DNA from 3 places in the Roseobacter denitrificans OCh 114 genome. Region 3 is predicted to be linked to each of the others. Evidence: riboswitches for the same ligand, from Rfam matches in the RefSeq annotation. Region 3 holds a riboswitch; each other region holds the start of a gene.
What was found. Region 3 has a riboswitch for cobalamin ahead of RD1_RS17540 (DUF1636 family protein). Riboswitches for the same ligand answer to the same signal wherever they lie in the genome.
Positions count from the first base shown of each region.

Region 1: it holds a riboswitch for cobalamin, as region 3 does, so the genes downstream of both, RD1_RS02495 (energy-coupling factor ABC transporter permease) here and RD1_RS17540 (DUF1636 family protein) in region 3, are expected to answer to the same signal.
Region 2: it holds a riboswitch for cobalamin, as region 3 does, so the genes downstream of both, RD1_RS16020 (DUF1636 family protein) here and RD1_RS17540 (DUF1636 family protein) in region 3, are expected to answer to the same signal.

Region 1 is NC_008209.1:520,662-527,131, reverse strand. Features, by position in the region: gene RD1_RS02515 (ABC transporter ATP-binding protein) at 1-122, opposite strand, end outside; gene RD1_RS02510 (branched-chain amino acid ABC transporter permease) at 115-1,098, opposite strand; gene RD1_RS02505 (branched-chain amino acid ABC transporter permease) at 1,095-2,015, opposite strand; gene RD1_RS02500 (ABC transporter substrate-binding protein) at 2,067-3,203, opposite strand; cobalamin riboswitch at 3,474-3,627, shown strand; gene RD1_RS02495 (energy-coupling factor ABC transporter permease) at 3,678-4,358, shown strand; gene RD1_RS02490 (NUDIX domain-containing protein) at 4,428-4,970, opposite strand; gene RD1_RS02485 (creatininase family protein) at 5,039-5,818, opposite strand; gene RD1_RS02480 (cupin domain-containing protein) at 5,960-6,470, shown strand, end outside.
Region 2 is NC_008209.1:3,348,005-3,354,474, reverse strand. Features, by position in the region: gene RD1_RS16035 (permease) at 1-473, shown strand, start outside; gene RD1_RS16030 (HlyD family secretion protein) at 662-1,897, opposite strand; gene RD1_RS16025 (hypothetical protein) at 1,890-2,297, opposite strand; cobalamin riboswitch at 2,456-2,676, shown strand; gene RD1_RS16020 (DUF1636 family protein) at 2,780-3,184, shown strand; gene RD1_RS16015 (ABC transporter ATP-binding protein) at 3,181-3,963, shown strand; gene RD1_RS16010 (ABC transporter substrate-binding protein) at 3,976-4,917, shown strand; gene RD1_RS16005 (FecCD family ABC transporter permease) at 4,923-5,969, shown strand; gene RD1_RS16000 (hypothetical protein) at 6,306-6,470, shown strand, end outside.
Region 3 is NC_008209.1:3,696,516-3,702,985, forward strand. Features, by position in the region: gene RD1_RS17525 (precorrin-3B synthase) at 1-22, opposite strand, end outside; gene cobN (cobaltochelatase subunit CobN) at 19-3,285, opposite strand; gene cobW (cobalamin biosynthesis protein CobW) at 3,292-4,347, opposite strand; gene RD1_RS17540 (DUF1636 family protein) at 4,340-4,717, opposite strand; cobalamin riboswitch at 4,807-5,003, opposite strand; gene RD1_RS17545 (acetate/propionate family kinase) at 5,302-6,453, shown strand.

The sequences.
Region 1 (6,470 bases), 960 kb from region 3:
CCATTTGGCCCGATCACCGCATGGATTTCACCCGCGCGCAGATCAAGCGTGACATCGTCGGTCGCGGTCAAGGCGCCGAAACTCTTGCTGAGGTTATGGGTGGCAAGCACAGGGTTAGTCATGCAGCCGCCCCCGCCCGCACAACAAACCGATGATCCCACCACGGGCGAACAAGACGATGATCAGCAACAGCAGCCCGAGATAGATGTGCCAGTAGTTGCTCAGACCCCCAAGGAAATGTTCCAGAACAACGAAAAGGACGGCCCCCACCACCGGGCCAAAAAGCCGGGCAACGCCGCCCAGAATGACAAAAATCATGATCTCACCGGACATCTGCCAACTGAACATCGTCGGGCTGACAAAGCGGTTGAGGTCGGCAAAAAGCGCGCCCGCCAGACCCGTGATCACGCCGGAAATCACAAAGGCGACCAGCTTGAGGCGTACAGGGTCCATCCCCACGGTCTCAACCCGGGTCGGCACCTGACGCGCGGCGTTCAGCGCAAGCCCAAAGGGTGATTTGATCAGCCGCGCGTTGATAAAAAGCACAATGCACAGGATCACGAAACACAGGGCGAAAAAGTGGATGGGCACCAATGTGTTCAGCCCCGGAAAATCGTTCCTGACGTAGATGGACAGCCCATCCTCGCCGCCGTATTCCGCCCAGGAAATAGCGAAATAGTAGAACATCTGCCCAAAGGCGAGGGTGATCATGATGAAATAGACACCCGCCGTGCGCAGCGACAAAAGCCCGATCACGAGGGCCGCGACACCTGCGCTGATCATCGCCACCAGCCAGATCACGGGCATGGATTTCGTTCCCTCAATCAGGAACGGCCATTCCATCACGGGGGTGAATGTCTGCGCATGATGGGCAAGGATACCCATCGCATAGCCCCCGAGACCAAAGAACACCGCGTGCCCGAGGCTGACCAGACCACCCCAGCCCAGTGCGATGTTCAGACCAACCGCCGCCAGCGCGAAGATCACCGCGCGCGTGGCCAGCGTGATCGTGAAGGGTTCATCCACCAGCAGCGCCCAGATCGGCACGGCGCACAGGCCGATCAGCACGACGCTATTGACCATCCGTTCCGACATCACGCGCGCGCCCCGTAAAGACCGGTAGGCCGCCAGATCAGCACCGCCCCCATCAGGATGTATATCGCCATGGAGGCCAGCGCCGAGCCCGCCGACGTGGCGGTGGCCGCATCGGTAAAGAGCTTGAACAGTTCCGGCAGGAAAATACCGCCCAGCGTATCCGTCAGGCCCACCAGCAACGCGCCGACAAATGCCCCCTTGATGGAGCCGATACCCCCGATCACGATGACCACAAAGGCGAGGATAAGCACGGGTTCGCCCATGCCAACCTGCACGGATTGGATCGCCCCGACCAGCGCGCCCGCCAGCCCGGCCAACGCCGCGCCAAGTGCAAACACCAGCGTATAAAGGCGCGAGATATCCACCCCGAGGGCCGCGATCATCTCGCGGTCGTTTTCCCCTGCCCTTATCTGAACACCGTTGCGCGTGCGGTTGATGAGCAACGCAAGCCCCAGCCCCACGGCAAGCCCCACGGCAATCAGAACGAGCCTGTACAGCGGATATTGAATGCCACCTGGCAGGGACACAGGCCCCGATACGGCATCAGGGATGTCCAGAAACAGCGGGAAAGAACCAAAGACCCACCGCGTTCCTTCTGAAAAGATCAGGATCAGCGCAAAGGTGGCCAGCACCTGATCAAGGTGATCCGTGGCGTAAAGCCTGCGGATGACAACGGTTTCGATCAAGACGCCCGCCATCGCCGCAGCGGCCATCGCAGCGAACAGTGCAAGCAGGAACGACCCCGTTAGTCCAGCCACAGCCGCCGCCGCAAAAGCCCCGATCATATAGAGCGATCCGTGCGCAAGGTTGATCAGCCCCATGACGCCAAAGATCAGCGTCAGTCCAGCCGCCATCAAAAACAGCATCACGCCGAATTGCAGACCGTTCAGGACCTGTTCGATGATCAGAATTGTGGACATGGTTCTATTTACCGGTCCGGGGGCCAAGAGACACCCGGACCAAGGCGTTGCTTACATCTTGCACTCAGCCGCATAGGCGTCAGCGTGGTCTTCGAGGGCGACGCCGATGATCTTGTTGGTAAAGACATCGCCTTCCTTGATGACCTCGCGGGCATAGATATCCTGAATGGGGTGATGGTTGGGCCCAAAGGCAAAATCACCGCGTGTGCTGTCGAAATCCGCCGCCTTGAGTGCTGCGCGGAAGGCGTCCGCATCCGCAGGGCTGGCCGTTGCGAGCGCAGAGATCAGCAGGTTTGCCGTGTCAAACCCTTGACTGGCATAGAGTGACGGCAAACGCCCGTATTCCGCCTGAAATGTCTCGACAAAGGCGGCATTGGTCGGGTTGTCGATGTCCTTGCTCCACTGCGATGTGTTCACCACACCAAGGGCTGCATCACCGACGGCCTGCAGGATGCCCTGATCAAAGGAAAACGCAGGACCAACCACCGGGATATCAATGCCACTGTCGGCATATTGCTTGAGGAATGAAATCCCCATGCCACCGGGCAGGAAAAAGAACACGGAATCCGCCCCGGACGCGCGGATCTGCGCAATCTCGGCAGCGTAATCGGTTTGACCCAGTTTGGTGAACAACTCCCCGGCCAATTCGCCGCCAAAGGTCCGCTTGTAGCCCGTCAGCGCATCCTGACCGGCGGGATAGTTTGGCGCGAGGATGAAGCTGTTGGAATAGCCCGCAGAGGTGGCATAGGCACCAGCGGCCTCGTGCAGGTTATCGTTTTGCCACGCGACGTTGAAATAGTTCGGATGGCACCCCTTACCCGCCAGTGCGGATGGACCCGCATTGGGTGACAGATAAAACTTGCCCTGTGCGACAGTCGCCGGAACGACGGCCATGGCGAGGTTCGACCAGATTATCCCCGTCATCACATCGACCTTTTCGGACTGGATCATCTTGTCGGCCAGTTGCACGGCGATATCGGGTTTGCGCTGATCGTCTTCGATCACGACCTCGATGTCGTCACGGCCCGACTGTTTCACCGCGAGCATGAAGCCGTCGCGCACGTCGATACCTAGCCCGGCACCGCCCCCCGAAAGGGTTGTGATCATGCCGACCTTGACGCCTTCTGCCGATGCGCCGCCTGCCAAAGCAGCCAGTGCCGCAGACAGAATGAGTGATTTCACCTTCATCTTGATTTCCCCTGTTTTTCCCGGGTGGTTTTTGGTCGTCTGACGCATCGCATCCACCCCTGCAACTGCGTCGATTATTCATATCCCGCAAGACTTGATCAGAAACAACAGGGATTTGCCAGTCACCGCAGGACAGAATTGGCCAAAAACCGGGCGCAGGGCCGCCGATTTTCGGCCAAACCACACCGGCGCTGCCCGTCGACAGGCTACGTCGCGATCGCACCCGGATCATCAATCGTCGCAGACAGGCTTGCCTTGCGTGTCCGATCGCGTAAAGCTTGCGGGGATGGCGGCCCCTGAAAACGGGCCTTAATTGGGAACCGGGTGCAAGACCCGGACTGCCCCCGCAACTGTAAGCAGCGAAAACGGCCAGCGCGGCCCGAAGCTGTAAGTCAGGATACCAACCATCAATCTGCAACCGCCGGAAAATTCCGGCCATTTAAATGCGTCGGGTGGACGCGAAAGGAAGTAAACATGCACATCGAACCGGGCGTCGTGGACGGCGCAAAAATGGTATTGGCCTATGGAACGGCCGCTGCCGCTGCGGGCTATTCCCTCAAACTGATCAATGATGATCTCAAGACCCATTCCGTGGTCTCCTTTGCCCTGCGCTCCGTGATTGCGGCGATCGGGGTGTTCATCTTCTTTGAGGTCTTTCCGCATTTCGCCGTCGGCATCTCGGAGGTGCACATCATTCTGGGCACGACGCTGTTTTTGCTGCTCGGGTCTGGTCCAGCCGCGCTTGGCCTTGCGGGCGGTCTGGCGATCCAAGGGTTGTTTTTCGCACCCTCCGATGTGCCGATGTATTTCGTCAATGTCTCAACGCTGCTGTTCCCGCTGTTTGCGGTGGACGCGCTGGCCAAACGGGTCATTCCGCAGACAACGGCCTATGTCGATCTGCGCTATGTGGATGTGCTGAAAATGTCGGCTGTCTATCAGGGCGGCGTTGTTGCATGGGTGGCCTTCTGGGCGATCTACGGGCAAGGCGTTGGGGCCGACAACCTGTCCGCCGTGACAAGCTTTGGCGTGGCCTATCTGCTGGTCATCCTGATTGAACCTTTGGCCGATCTCGCAGCGCTTGCCGGTGCCAAGGGCCTGCGCGCAATGACCGACCGGGGCATCTTCACGCACCGTTTGCATAACGCGGCCACATAAGAATGCGTTTGGACCGTGGCGCAACGGCGCGCCGCGGTCCCCTCTTTGCGCTGACCTGTTGCGCGGTTTCTATCCATGTTCGGAAATGGCCAATAGCCCAAGTGCGGCTATACTCGGCGCATCCTTGATCTGCCCAGCGCGGATCATGTCATGTATCGCCTCAAGACTGAACGACGCGGTTTGCATATCCTGTTCTTCTTTGTCGCGATTTACGCGCCCCGCTTGCAGACCGGTTGCCAGAAACGCGTGAAACCCCTGATTTGAAAAACCGTATGCCTCGAAAAGATGCCCCAACCTGATGAGGGATTGCGCGCGAAAGCCGGTCTCCTCCTCCAATTCGGCGAGGGCGACCTTTTCCGGGTCCGTGCCCGGCCTCGTTTCCCATGACCCTTGCGGGAATTCCCAATAGCGCCCGCCCACCGGATAGCGAAACTGCTGCACCAGTTGAAACCGCCCATCTGCATGCTGCGGGACAATCAGAACAAAGTCTTCTTTGTCAACGACGCCGTAAATCCCGTCTGATCCATCGGGAAAAGTCACCGCATCCTCGTGCACCTTCATCCATCTGTTTTCATAAACGGTCCGGCGGAATTGCCTTTTGATTTCGCTCATCGCAACACTCCCCTTCAGGTGCACGCGCCTGTCGATGCACCGGCTCTGCGTGACGTCTTGAATGGCCTTCAAAGGCTGGCGCGATGGTCGAAGGCGGCCAACTCACCGAGAAAATCAGAAAAGTTGCGCGCCGCCGAAGACAACAGCGCCTCGCCTTTTTCGACAGTCGCCGCCGCAGCATTGCCACAAGCTCCGTCGGCGTTCAGATCGTCGATGAGCCAACCGGGCCGCGCCACCTGCCCGGTCAGCCCGATCCACTTCTGCGGCCAATCCTGCATGGCGGGGCGGAAATCCCGCGCCTTTGCCATATCGACCTTCTCCGGTGCCGCCGCCAACATCGCAGAGGTTTCGATGTCACCACCATGTACATCCATCGCCAGTGCCTGTGCATCAAAATGCGCCTGCGCTTGGGCGAACCCGAACCAGCCACAGTGCACAGCTATCATGTCATGCGTGATGCGCATGTCCCGCACGGCGACCTCCAGCAGGGCGGTGTTGCCCCCGTGGCCATTGAACAGGCACAACCGATCAATGCCGGCGCGGTGAACCGAGGCCGCGATGTCGCGCAAAACCGCCAGAAGCGTGTCGCCCGTGAGGCTCAGTGTGCCGGGGTGGCGGTCATGCTCGGCACTTTTGGTGACCCGCAGCGTCGGCAGCACCAGAACGGTACAACCATCAGCAACCTGCGTGCGCGCAAGCACGGCCTCCACCAGATCGCTGTCAACCGAAACCGCCAGATGCGGCCCATGCTGTTCGCTCGCGCCCATGGGCAAAACGGCGATTGCCCTTTCGGGCAGTGATTTGAAATCCGGCGCGCGCAGGTCTTCCCAATAGATCACACCCACCATTTGATCCGTCCCTCCTGTTGCGCTTTGACCCTGCCCGACACGGCCTGCCCAATGCAATGAATAACGATCGGGTGATCCCAATTGCAATTTCGCTGCCTCGTGGTAGGCACAGCGCCACCGCAACTGACACCGGAGCCTCCCATGGATTTGCATGCCGATTTTTCGCAACGTGTTGTTGTTCATTCTGACGAAGTCGAATGGCGCGCCTCTCCGATGCCGGGCGTTGACCGTCGGATGCTGGACCGGATCGGGGGTGAGGTCGCACGCGCCACAACAATCGTGCGGTACGCGCCCAACAGCCGTTTTTCGGAACACACCCATACGGGCGGCGAAGAATTCATCGTCCTCGACGGGGTGTTTTCGGATGAACACGGCGATTTCCCGGCGGGGTCTTATGTGCGCAACCCCCCGACATCGGCCCACTCCCCTCATTCCGACACAGGGTGCACGATTTTTGTGAAACTCTGGCAGTTCCAGCCGGAAGACCGCACCCATGTCGTCATCGACATGAACAAAATGGAATTTATCCCCGATGCGACCCGCGCAGGGGTGAGCGTCATGACCCTGTTCCACGACAATCAGGAAACGGTGCGCGCCGAAAAATGGGCTGCCGGGGCCTCAGTGGCAATGGACCTGCCGGATGGTGGCGAGT
Region 2 (6,470 bases), 350 kb from region 3:
GCTGTGGCTCCTCCGTTCGGGGGGCAAAGGACGTGGTCTGGACATTCTGGCGCGACGACGAACGGATGGCCAAGTTCTGGCGTGAGGGGGTCAAGGCCACCCTGTTTCTTGCCAAATGGCTGACACTGGCGTTTTTGCTGGAGAGCCTGATGCTTGCTTGGCTGCCGGCGGATCTGGTTGCGCAAACGCTGGGCGGGTCTGGGCTTGCGCCGATTGCGGTCGCGACGGTGGTGGGTGTGCCCGCCTATTTGAACGGCTACGCAGCACTGCCCCTTGTCGGCGGCCTGATGGATCAGGGAATGGCGGCGGGAGCGGGCCTTGCCTTTCTGGTGGCCGGTGGCGTGACCTCCCTGCCAGCGGCGATTGCGGTCTGGGCACTGGTCAAGCGGCGTGTCTTTTTCCTCTACGTGGGGATCGCGCTGACGGGATCCTTTGTGGCGGGGCTGCTCTTGCACCTGTGGACATCGCTATGAGCATAAAAGCCCGCGCAGGGGGGCTGACAAACTGCGACAGGCTGGGAAAACGGGTCGGTCAGTTCCGGCCTCATACGCGTTTAAACCGTCATGCGAAAAACGTAGATCACGTAACGCTGCCTGAAATAAAGGATTTCAACGCGTTGCGTGATGCGTGATTTTTCAGGTTTTTCGTCACACGCTCTGGATCAATGACCGCCGCTGAACACTAGCGTCTGCACCGGCATCAGCAATAGTCTCAGTCTCAAACCAGCCGCATGGACCACGCCGATCGTGTCAATCACATGTAGTGCCAGCTTGTGAAGAGTGCCGAGGCTTTCGTCCTCAAGGCGTTCGTGATTGTCCGTGTAGACGTTCGCGATGCAGTTGCTGCCCGGCGGCAATAGTTCGGCCGTCCCTTCGTAAAGCGGTTCCAGATAGACCATGACGCTGCCCGGCTGCTGGTTGTTCTGCGGGTCCAGCAGGCGGTCGCTGGGGCGGACCTGTCCCGACGGGATCACGTCCTGAACCGCGACAACCACCATCGGAATGACGGTAAACGGCTTGGTCATACAACCGATTTCGCCAATCATTCCCGGTTTGATGACCTGTGCGGCCATTTGGTTGAAACCGGCCTGAAAGCGGCTCCGCCCGGATGTCACGGGCACCAGAACGCCCGCTGGTCGCAGGACCGGGCTGATGTAGTCACCGACCTGCAGGCTCAGTTGTTCGACACGACCGGTCACGCCCGCATAGACCACGGTTTTTTCCAGCTCGGCATTGGCTGCATCAAACTGTGCGAGCGCGTTGGCTTTCTGCGCGGGGATGAGCGAATCGATGCGTTCCTGCGTCTCCGCCAGTTGGGCAATCGCTGCGTCACGCTGTGCGGAGCGTTGCGCAACGAGGTTTTCAAAACGGTCGATTTCAGTAAGGCGCACGGCGGTCGAGCCCTGATCGCGCAGGGTCACATTGCGTTCGAGCTCTTCCTCCGCCTGCTTCAGGGCAGCGGTGGCCCCGGCGATGGCGGCGGTGGCCTCGGTCAGATCGGTTTGCGCGACTTTCAGGGAGGCATCGGCCTGCGCAATCATCGCCTTTGCGGCTTCGACCTGTGCGCGTTGGGAGTGGTCCTCCAGACGAAATATCGGCTGGCCCAGGTTCACCAATTCGTTGTTCTTGACGTAGATTTCCAGCACGCGGCCCCCGGCCTGCGGCAAGATCGTCACTGTGCGAAAATAGGACACGACGGAATTTGTGGCCGGGTGGAAATAAAACAGCGTGGTAATCACGGTGAGCGCCATGATCGCGCATCCGGTTATGCCCCACCTGAGTTCATACCAGACGCTGAAAAGGTTGATTTCAATACCTATTCTCTTGCCCTGCCGGAAGCGGCGATAGAGATAGTCAGGTAGGATCGTAAACAGCGCGCAGATCAGTGTCTCAAGCATCGGAGGTGTCTTTCGGCGCCGGATTGATCGGGGTTTGCGCAGCGGCGGGTGTGTCATGCGACCCGTTTCGATCAATCGCATCGGCAATGGCGCGCAGGGGGCTGCTGAAGTCTGGAAACTGGAACCCCGCCACAAGGATCGCGGCCACCCAGAAGAGCCCGTTGTGAGTAAACAGGGCGAGCAGGGACAAAATACCAACCAGTTGGAACTGCGGATGGTTCGACTTATGCGCCAGCTTTTCCGGAATCGCATGCAGCGTGAAATAGGCGACACCGATCAGGATCACGATTGCGACCGTGAAAAAAACCATGAAGGTGAAAAGGTAGTCGCTGCCATCAGCCGCGGTCACATATTTGGGAATATGTCCGGTCGCCATGGGGTGAAGCGTTGCAGGTTCCATGCGTTCTCCAAAAGATACCACAAACGCAGACCTTTGAGGCCCATGATACCAACACCTTCATAACGAGAAATCCGTTGGCATTGCAATGCTGCGCTTTTGGCCGACGGCATGTAAATGCGGACAGCACAGAGTTTCCCTTGACGCGCGGCAGAATGTCGGGAAAGGGTTCTGGGGATGGTGTTCGGAAAGCCAAAAGCAATCCGGGCTGAAAAGGGAATACGGTGCGGCGTTCGTAACAGACGCCAAGTCCGTGACTGCCCCCGCAACTGTAAGCGGTGAGCGACCCCGATGATCACCACTGGGTGCATCCGCATCCGGGAAGGATCGGGCAAGCTGTGACCCGCAAGTCAGGAGACCTGCCATCATCGATGTAACTTCAACCCGGGCGGGGTGTCCGGACAGGAGGTCATGATGGATTTACGGGCCAACCCGTCGAAAAATACATGTCCCACAAGGCACCCTGCGCAATCGCGGAGGGCGACATGGGAACACCGACACATAGAATAACAATCTGCACATCCTGCCGACACAAGGGCACCGACTGCAAACCTGGCTATGAATTGATTGCCAGACTGCGCGCGGCCATTGCTGCTGCGGGCGACAGCGTGAGCGGAGAATTCGAGATTTCCGGCGTGGCCTGCATGGCGGGCTGTGATCGCCCCTGCACGGTTGCCTATCACGGCACGCGCAAGGCGACCTATCTTTTTGGCGACATCGAGGCGGATGCGGATATCGCTGATCTGGTTCGTTTTGCACGTGATTACGCACTGCTGGAGGACGGATGGTGTTCGTCGGTTGATCGTCCCGGCAAATTACGCAAAACCACGCTTGCGCGCGTGCCTGCGGCCATCATCGCGCTTGAAGTCAGCGATGTGCGTGTCTCATGAACGCCACGGACATTGTCGCGCAGAACATCAGCTGGGCGCCGCGCCGCAAAGAGCCGCTCTTGCTGCACCCAACCAGTTTTCGCGCCAAAGCCGGCAGCGTGATGGGCGTTGTCGGTCCAAATGGGGCGGGTAAATCAACCCTGTTGCGTCTGCTTTACCGGTATCAGGCGCCCCTGAGTGGTCAGATCAGGATCGGCGGAGACGACATCTGGTCGATCCCGCCGCGCGCCGCTGCGCGAAAGGTGGCGGCGGTTTTGCAGGAACAGCCGTCGTCCTTTGGACTGACAGTGCGCGAAATCGTGACGCTGGGTCGCGCGCCGCACCGCCTTGGGTTTGCCACCGCAGGCGCAAAGGATGCGCAGATCGTGGAAGCCGCGCTTGAGACGCTGAACCTGAGCGATCTGGCGGATCGGGACCTCGTCAACCTGTCGGGCGGTGAACGCCAGCGGGTCATGGTGGCCCGCGCCCTTGCGCAAGAGCCGCAGGTGCTCGTGCTGGATGAGCCGACCAACCATCTGGACATCCGCCATCAGCTTGAGGTGCTCGCCCTCATTCGCGCGCTGGATGTGACGATCATCGTCTCTCTGCACGATTTGAATGTCGCGGCGGATGCCTGCGATACCATTCTGCTGCTCGAAAACGGACACACGCGTGGCGTGGGGCCGCCTGATGCGGTGCTTACTGCGCATCGTGTTTCGGACGTCTTTGCCGTCGAGGCGCGCGCAGAGCAGCTCAGCCCCAGCAAGGCCAAACACTTATCCTTCCATCTTCCGCATTAAGGTCGGCACAAAATGAAAACGACACATATCCTCTCTTCCCTCTTCATCACGCTTGTGGGCACCGGCGCGCTGGCGCAGACAACGGTGCAAAGCTGCAATCGAACCGTCACCTTCGACGCGCCGCCGAAGGCTGCAATTTCCAATGACGTCAACCTGACCGAGATGATGCTGGTCCTTGGGCTGGCGGACCGGATGGTGGGCTATACCGGTATCTCCGGCTGGAAAACGCTGGATGCGGAAATGACCGCAGGCGTCGAAGCCTTGCCAGAATTATCCGCCAAATACCCCAGCAAGGAAGTGCTGATCGGGGCGGACGCTGATTTCTTCTTTGCGGGGTGGAACTATGGCATGCGGGTCGGCGGCGAAGTGACCCCCGAGACGCTGGAGCCCTTTGGCATCAAGGTATACGAGCTGACCGAAAGCTGCATTCACGTTGGTGAGAAAGCCGCCGTCAGCATGGAAGATATGTATGCCGATCTGCTGAACCTCGGCGCGATCTTTAACGTATCCGAAAAGGCGGAGGCACTGGTCGCAGGCTACCGCGCGGAACTGGACAGCTTCACCGCGTCATTGTCGCCGCTCAGCACCCCGCCGCGTGTTTTTGTCTATGACAGCGGCGAAGACGTGCCTTTTACCGCCGGGCGCTATGCGATGCCGAATGCGTTGATCGAGGCCGCGGGCGGCGTGAACATAATGAATGATCTGGAAAAAAGCTGGGCGACGGTAGGCTGGGAAGCCGTCGTTGAACGCAATCCCGAGGTCATCGTGATCGTCAATTACGGGGACGTCACCGCCGAACAGAAGCGCGACTTCATGATGTCAAACCCGGCTTTCGCGGAATTGGACGCGGTGCGCAACGACCGTTTCGTGACGCTTGAGTATGTGGAGGCCACGCCGGGGCCGCGCAACATCGCCGCCGTCAAGACACTTGCCGCCGCCTTCCGGGCGCAGTGATCGCCATGTTCAGGGCCGCCGCAGCACGCTCCCGGCAGTCTGCGGTCTACCCTGTCGCCATGATCTGCGGCTGGGCAGTTTTGTTGGTGTCGCTCAGCATGGCGGTCAGCGTGGGCGCTGTTTCAATCCCCTTTGCCACGGTCTGGGGCGTGGTGCTGAACAATGCCTTTGGTGCATCCTTCGAGGGCGATTGGTCGGCTGGGCGCGAGGCGATTGTCTGGGACATCCGCTTTCCACGCGCCCTGCTGGCCTGTTTCGTGGGTGCCGGTCTGGCGATGGTGGGCGCAAGTCTGCAAGCCGTCACGCGCAACCCGCTTGCGGATCCGCATCTGCTGGGGATTTCTGCGGGCGGGGCTTTTGGCGCCATTCTTGCGCTGCTGCACACCGGGTTGTTTCTTGGGCTGCTGACGGTGCCTCTTCTGGCCTTTGCAGGGGCCTTGGGCGCGACGCTGCTGGTGCTGGCAGTCTCGCAGTTTGCCGCCGCCACCAGTGCGGATAGGCTGGTGCTGGCCGGGGTTGCGGTTTCCTTCATCGTGATGTCGATGGCGAATGTGCTGATTTTCCTTGGTGATCCGCGCGCGACCCATACGGTCGTGTTCTGGATGCTTGGGGGCTTGGGGTTGGCGCAATGGGATCAGCTCGTCTTTCCGCTGCTCATTCTGGTTTTCTGCGGCGTCTATCTGCGCATCCATGCCGAGAACCTCAACGCCATGACGGTGGGGGATGAAACTGCCGCAACGCTGGGCCTGAATGTGGCACGCTTTCGCTTGTCGATCTTTTTCATCGGCGCGTTGATCACGGGGGTGATGGTCGCCTTTTCCGGGATCATAGGTTTTGTCGGGCTGATGGTGCCTCATATCGTGCGGTTGATCGTGGGGGGCGATTATGCGCGGGTCTTACCAGCCTCGGCTTTGCTGGGCGCGGTTTTCCTGCTTTGGGCGGATATTGTCGCGCGCACGGTCATGGCGCCCGAAGACATGCCGATCGGGATCGTGACCGGGCTTGCGGGTGGCACCTTCTTTGTCTGGTTGCTGCGCCGCAGGCAGCGTTGAGGAAACGCGCCACGAGAGAGCACCACACGCGGGCGTATGTTCAAAAGCGGCAAGCACCGCCGTGCGCGCGCCAGCGCTGGTGGGTGGGGCCCGAAGCTGCGGGCCTTTCAGAACGATAAATGCCGATTTTCAAGCATAGCGTGTCGACAGATGAGATTTGTATTGCTAACATTCCATCTATTGTAGAACTGTATTTGGACGAAAAGACCTTTTCAGCGCCAGCCCCGGCGCCTGTGGACGGCAGGCGCCAGGGGGCCACCACGCTGATATGACGCGGTTTTCGCTGGTCGTGATGGCATTTGGTTTTTTGATAAAGTTAGAGGAATTGGACACATCATGACATTTCGAGTGATCTTGGCCATAGCGGCATTGGCAGCTGTCGCGGGGTGTTCGTCGCCTGTCTATCGCGGGTCTGTGGCGTCTTTTGGGGACGCAACACAAGCCGCCGCGCAGGCTCAAACCAAACGGCTCAGTACGTTGTCGGACAGTCAGATTTCAGAC
Region 3 (6,470 bases):
TGACAAGGGGCGCGCGGTTCATTCCGCCGCCTCAAGCGAGGCGAGGATCGAGTTGCGCCGTGATTTCCACAGGCCCGCCGCATGCAGTGCTGCAAACCGGTCCCGCATGGCCGCCAGCGCCGCAGGGTTCGCATCGGCCAGAAAGGAGGTGACATCCGCATCGCCCAAAGTGGCATCGAAATAGAGATCGAACAGATGCCCCGGCACCACATCGGCAAGCTGGGCAAAGGCTGCCATGTTTTCAAGCGTCGTGGCGATTTCCGCCGCCCCGCGAAAGCCATGCCGCTGCATGCCCGCAATCCATTCCGGTTGCGTGGCGCGCGCATGAACCACGCGGGCAATCTCTTCGGTCAGGGTTCGGGTGCGCGGGTTTTCGAAATCGGTCGCATCCATATGGTAGAGGGCTGCGCGCCCCCCGGTGACGGATTTGGCGGCGGCGAAGCCTGCCTCATGGGTGGCGTAGTCTTCGGCCAGCAGCACATCGGTTTCCGGCAAGTCCTGAAAGTGCAGAAACGCAGTCGCCTCGCTGACCCGCGCCTTGATGCCAGCGGCGTCCTGCTGAACGTTTTCCCCGTCCAACGCCCAGCTTGAGGCGGCCAGCCAGGCCTCGCCTGCCGCCAGTTTCGCCGCCTCGGAATAATCACCAATATGTGCCCCCACGGCGACGCCGAAACTGCCCGGTGCCGGGCCGAAAACGCGCGTGGTGTCAGCCCCGGCATAGGGATTCCAGTCGGGCGCTTCATCGCGGGCGGCCAAGGCGCGCACCGCTTGCGAAAACAGCGCTGTAAGTGTCGGGAACACGTCGCGAAACAGCCCCGACACACGTAAGGTCACATCCACGCGCGGGCGGTCCAATTCGGTGATCGGCAGCACCTCGATGCCTGATACGCGTTCGGACCCATCATCCCAGACCGGGCGCACACCCAGCAGCCACAGCGCCATCGCGAACTCCTCGCCCGCCGTGCGCATGGTGGCCGACCCCCAGAGATCCACGATCAGGCTGCGCGGCCAGTCGCCTTCGTCCTGCAGATGCCTGCGCACGAACTCATCCGCAAGCCTGCAGCCCTGTTCGTAAGCGGCCCGCGTCGGAACGGAGCGTTGGTCTATGGTATAAAGGTTGCGCCCGGTGGGCAGCACATCAAGCCGCCCCCGGTAGGGCGATCCGGACGGGCCACCCGCGATGCGTTTGCCATCCAGTGCCGCCAGGAGGGCCGCACTCTCGCATCGCGCGGAAAGGCCCGCATCAAAACTGGTATCCACCTGCGGCGCGCGGCCCCAGATATGCAAGCCATCGCCAAACTGGCTGTCCTTGATGTCACAGACAAAGCGGTCGATGCGCGTGATGGCTTCGGCCGCGCAGGACACATCGTCCAACCCCAGTTCATGTTCCACACCGAGCGCCTGCGCTTCGTCACGAATGTTCTGTTGCAACAGATCCCGGCGGCGCGGATCAAGCCCATCCGCATTGGAAAACTCATCCAGCAAAGCTTCGAGCCGCACCAGCCGCAGCGGCGTGGCAGTGGGGCGCAGGGGCGGCGGAATATGCCCCAGCGTCACAGCCCCGATGCGGCGCTTGGCTTGTGCCGCCTCGCCGGGATCATTCACGATAAAGGGATAAATCACCGGCGTCGCCCCGCTCAGCGCATCCGGCCAACACTGATCTGACAAAGCGACCGCTTTGCCCGGCAACCATTCCAGCGTGCCATGCGCCCCGATGTGAACGATAGCATCCACCTGCCTGCGCAGCCACAGGTAGAAGGCCACATATTCATGGCGCGGGACACGGGACAGGTCGTGGTATTCTTCATCCCGTTTCTGCGGTGTGCCACGTTCTGGCTGCAGGGCGATCCAGACATTGCCACGCCGCACAGCCGGCAGTGCGATACCACCGTGTTCAGGCGGATCGCCCCATGCCGCCGTGAGATCGTCGCGCAGGCTCTGGGGCAGATTGGCCAGCAGCGCCTGATAGTCACGCGCATCAAGCCGTTGGTCGGCGCGCTCAAAATCCTGCGCGGTAACGTGCCCGTCGGTCGCGTAGCCGGCACCTGCCAGATCCTCAAGGATCGCGCAGGCAGAGCCAAGCGCGTCCATCCCCACAGCATGCGCGAGGTTCCACTCGCGCCCCGGATAGGTGGACATCACCAATGCAATGCGGCGTTCACTGGCGGGTCTGGACGCCAGATGGACCCAAGCCGCCACGCGATCCGCGATTGCCGTGATCCGCTCAGCGTGGGGGCGGTGCACAAAGCGCGAGTATTGCAAATCCGCGTCCCGCTTTTGCGGCTCCTTGAAAGAGGCGACACCGGCGAACAGCCGTCCATCAACTTCTGGCAGCACCACATGCATGGCCAGATCAGCGGGGGACAAGCCGCGCTCTGCTTCGGCCCATGCCGCCTGCCGTGAGGTGGCCAGCGCCATCTGGAAAACCGGCACGTCGCCTGCATCCAGCGGCGAGGCGCCGCGCGTGCCCTGTCCGGAGAACGAGGTCGCATTGACGATTGCGACGGGGCTGAGATGGGCCACCTGACGTGTCAACCATTCCGCAGCCCCCGGAGCCTTGAGCGAGGGCGCAAACAGCCCCATCAAGGCGAACCCCTTGGCGCGCAGCGCGGCAAAGACCTGTTCAATCGGTGCCAGATCTGCGGCCACCAGAAACGACCGGTAAAAGACGACCAGGACCAGCGGGTCCGTGGCCGCGCTGGCCAGAACCGGACAGGTCACACCATGTTCCGGCGTCCATCCCCCGACCAAGGGCAACGTCTTGGCCCCGCGCACTGGCCCTGCATAAAGCCCCGATGCCAGCGCCATCTGCGCCAGTGCCGCCTGCCACGCAACCACACCACCGGTATCACACAGCTTTTGCAACTGACGCAATGTGGACACCGGCAAGGTGGAAACGGCATCAAGGCGCGCATCCATGCGCCCATCCGCAGGCAGCACGGCCAGCGCAATGCCTTTGGCCCGCGCCAAGGCCTCGATCTGCTGCAGGCCATAGGGCCAGTAAGGCACACCGCCAATCAACCGGATGAGGATACCCTTTGCGCCGCACAGCGTTTGTTCGACATAGGTATCGACCGACAGCGGGTGTTTCAGAGCCGCGATGTTCGCCAGTCGCAGGCCGGGCAGCCTGCCCTCGGGCCCGCCCCCCTTGCGCCACGCCTCCGCCAAAGCACCGAGGTCTGAATCAGACAGGCTGAGCACAACCAGATCGGCGGGCGTCTGCCCCAGATCGGTTGGCGTTTCCGTCTCTTCCAGACCATGGCTTTCGCGAAAGACGACATGCATGGCAGGTTACTCGGCAGCCGCTGGCACGGGAACCAAAACGGATTGCACCGCCTCATAGCTCACATCATCATGTTCAGCGATCACGACCAACCGGCCCCGGCGCGGTTCATTTTCGGCCCAGGGGCGGTCAAACTGATGGCGCACGCGCGCGCCCACCGCCTGCACCAGGAGCCGCATGGGCTTGCCCTTCACACAAGCATAGCCTTTGACGCGCAGGATGTTTTGCTCCTTGGCCAGAACCTCGATGCGGGCAACCAGTTCGGCCGGATCGGACACTTCGGGAATCTCCACCACGATCGATTCAAAATCGTCATGTTCGTGATCGTCATGCCCATCATGGTGTGACGGGCGCGCATCCATATCGTCTTCGGCGGCGGCCTCCAGCCCCAGAATGACGCGCGGGTCAATCAACCCTTCGGCGACCTCAATCACCGGGACGGGGCGCGGACTGCGCGCAGCGATTTCCTCTTTGGCTTTGGCCACACCTTCGGCACCGGCCAGATCGGGCTTGGTCAGCAGGATAATATCCGCACAGGAAATCTGGTCTTCGAAGACCTCGGACAAGGGCGTGTCATGATCAAGGCTGTCATCCGCAAGGCGCTGTGCATCCACCGCCGCCACATTCGAGGCAAAACGGCCCGCGGCCACGGCCTCGGCATCAGCCAGCGCGATGACGCCATCCACCGTGATCTTCGAGCGGATATCCGGCCAGTCAAACGCCTTGAGCAGCGGTTTCGGCAGGGCAAGGCCGGAGGTTTCGATCACGATATGCTCCGGGCGCGGCTCCAGCGCCATGAGCGCTTCGATGGTCGGGATGAAATCATCCGCGACTGTGCAGCAGATGCAGCCGTTCGCAAGCTCCATGATGTTTTCCGCCGGGCAATCCGGGATCGCACAGCTTTTGAGGATTTCACCATCCACCCCCACATCGCCAAATTCATTCACCACAACCGCCAGACGTTTGCCGCCGGGGTTCTGGATCAGGTGCGAAATCAGTGTGGTTTTCCCGGACCCGAGAAACCCTGTGATCACGGTGACGGGAAGTTTTGCAAGATCAGCCATTGTTGTCCTCCAGCGGCGGTATGCGCGCGATACAGTTACGTTTGAAATGTTCCGGGCGGGTGCGCCACGGGATCAGACCATCGCTGGTCTCATGATAAAGGGCGGCCCCCTCGATCAGCGTGTCCAGATGCGACGCCTCATGCAGGTTTCCGTACAGATAGGTCCACTTGTCCCCGCCCCCCCGCAGCGCGACGGAGCAGCCGGAATCGCAGTTTTGCAAACATTCCACCGCCCGCAAATCAAGCCCCTCGGGCAGACCGCGCGCCTGCAATTCATCAAACAGACGCTGGCCCGGACGTTCGCCGTCGTCGGTAACGTCGGTGCCGCGTTTGCATTTGATGCACACCAGTATCTCTGTGCGCTCACCCATGGGGGCGGCCAGTGCAGGTTACATCATTGTCCGTTATAACAGCATGTGCCGTCATCATGTCATTCCTTTCCGGAGCACCCCGCCCGGTCTTATGTTGCGTTTGTGATGGCAGGTCTCCTGGCTCGCGGGTCAGCGCGCCTCTTTTGCCTTCCCAACCCGTCTTTCGGTCAGTGGCGTGCGACAGAGGCACTCTTCGCTTACAGTTGCGGGGGCAGCCACGGCATTTCACCGCGTTCCCTTTTATGTCCCGGCCTGAACCGGAACAACCATCGTGCCCTGCATTTTCCAGCGATGGCGTGGGAAGTCAATGGCGCACCGGCTTGTCTGGCGATTATCATTTCTGATTGGCCAACTGGCGGTAGAGTGCGCGCGGTTCACCACGCCACAGGGTGCCGTCAGATACCCGCGTGACAGCGGATCACGAGGCTGCAACTATAACCATCAGAAAACACGCCGGTGTCCAGACCGGCGGCCAAACACTTGGGAGGCCATGTGCAAAACACACTGACAAGCCGCGCGGATCGGATGCACATGCGCCCCGCGTATCGTGCAAGCGTTGCTTTGTTCCGCCGGGTCGCCGCCACATGAGCGGTATCCTTACATTAAACACTGGCTCGTCGTCGCTGAAATTCGGGCTTTACCGGGATGCGCCAGAACCTGACCTGCTGCTGCACGGTCAGGTCGATGAGATTGGCGACAACGCGCTATTGATCCTGAACACCGGCGAGGAAAGAACCAAACAGAAGGTAGCGGCACCCAAGCCCGCTGCAGCGCTGGAACATGTGATGCAGGCGCTGGCGCCGCATTTGAGCGGGTTGCCCATCCACGGGGTGGGCCACAGGATTGTGCATGGCGGCATGGATTTTACGAAACCCACGCTGCTGACCGGCGATGTGATGGCGGCGCTTGCCCGGTTCAACCCGCTCGCCCCGCTCCATCAGCCCCATAACCTCGCCGGGGTTGAAGCCGCGCGCACGGCCTTTCCGGATGCCGTTCAGGTCGGGTGTTTCGACACGGCGTTTCACCGGGGCCATCCGTGGGTCAATGACACCTTTGCCCTGCCGCGCGCCTTTTATGACGAAGGGGTGCGGCGCTACGGGTTTCACGGGGTCAGTTACGAATACATCACAGGCGTTATCAAAACCACCTATCCCGACCTGCACAAAGGGCGGCTCGTGATTGCGCATCTGGGCAACGGGGCGTCCATGTGCGCGATTACAAACGGTAAAAGCGTCGGCTCCACAATGGGATTTTCGGCATTGGATGGTTTGCCCATGGGCACCCGCTGCGGCCAGATCGACCCCGGTGTGGTGCTGTATCTGCTCACGCAAAAGGGCATGGCACCCCTTGAAGTGATGGAAATGCTCTATTCCCAAAGCGGGCTTCTGGGCCTTTCGGGGATCACCAGCGATATGCGCGCACTTCTGGCCTCGGACGATCCGCAGGCGCGCGAAGCAATCGATTACTACGTATTCCGCGCCCGGCGTGAAATTGGGGCGCTGACGGCGGTGCTGGGGGGCATTGATGCGCTGATCTTTTGCGGGGGCATCGGGGAAAACGCAGCCCCCATCCGCAGCCGCATCGTTGAAGGGCTGGAGTACCTGAACATCAAGATTGACCCGGCGCAAAACCTGCGCAATGCGCGCGATATCGGGACGGGATCAACACGCGTGATGGTCATCCCGACGGATGAGGAACGCATCATCGCGCGCGCGGTTCATGCGGCAATATCATAGGGCACGACGCCTTGAGC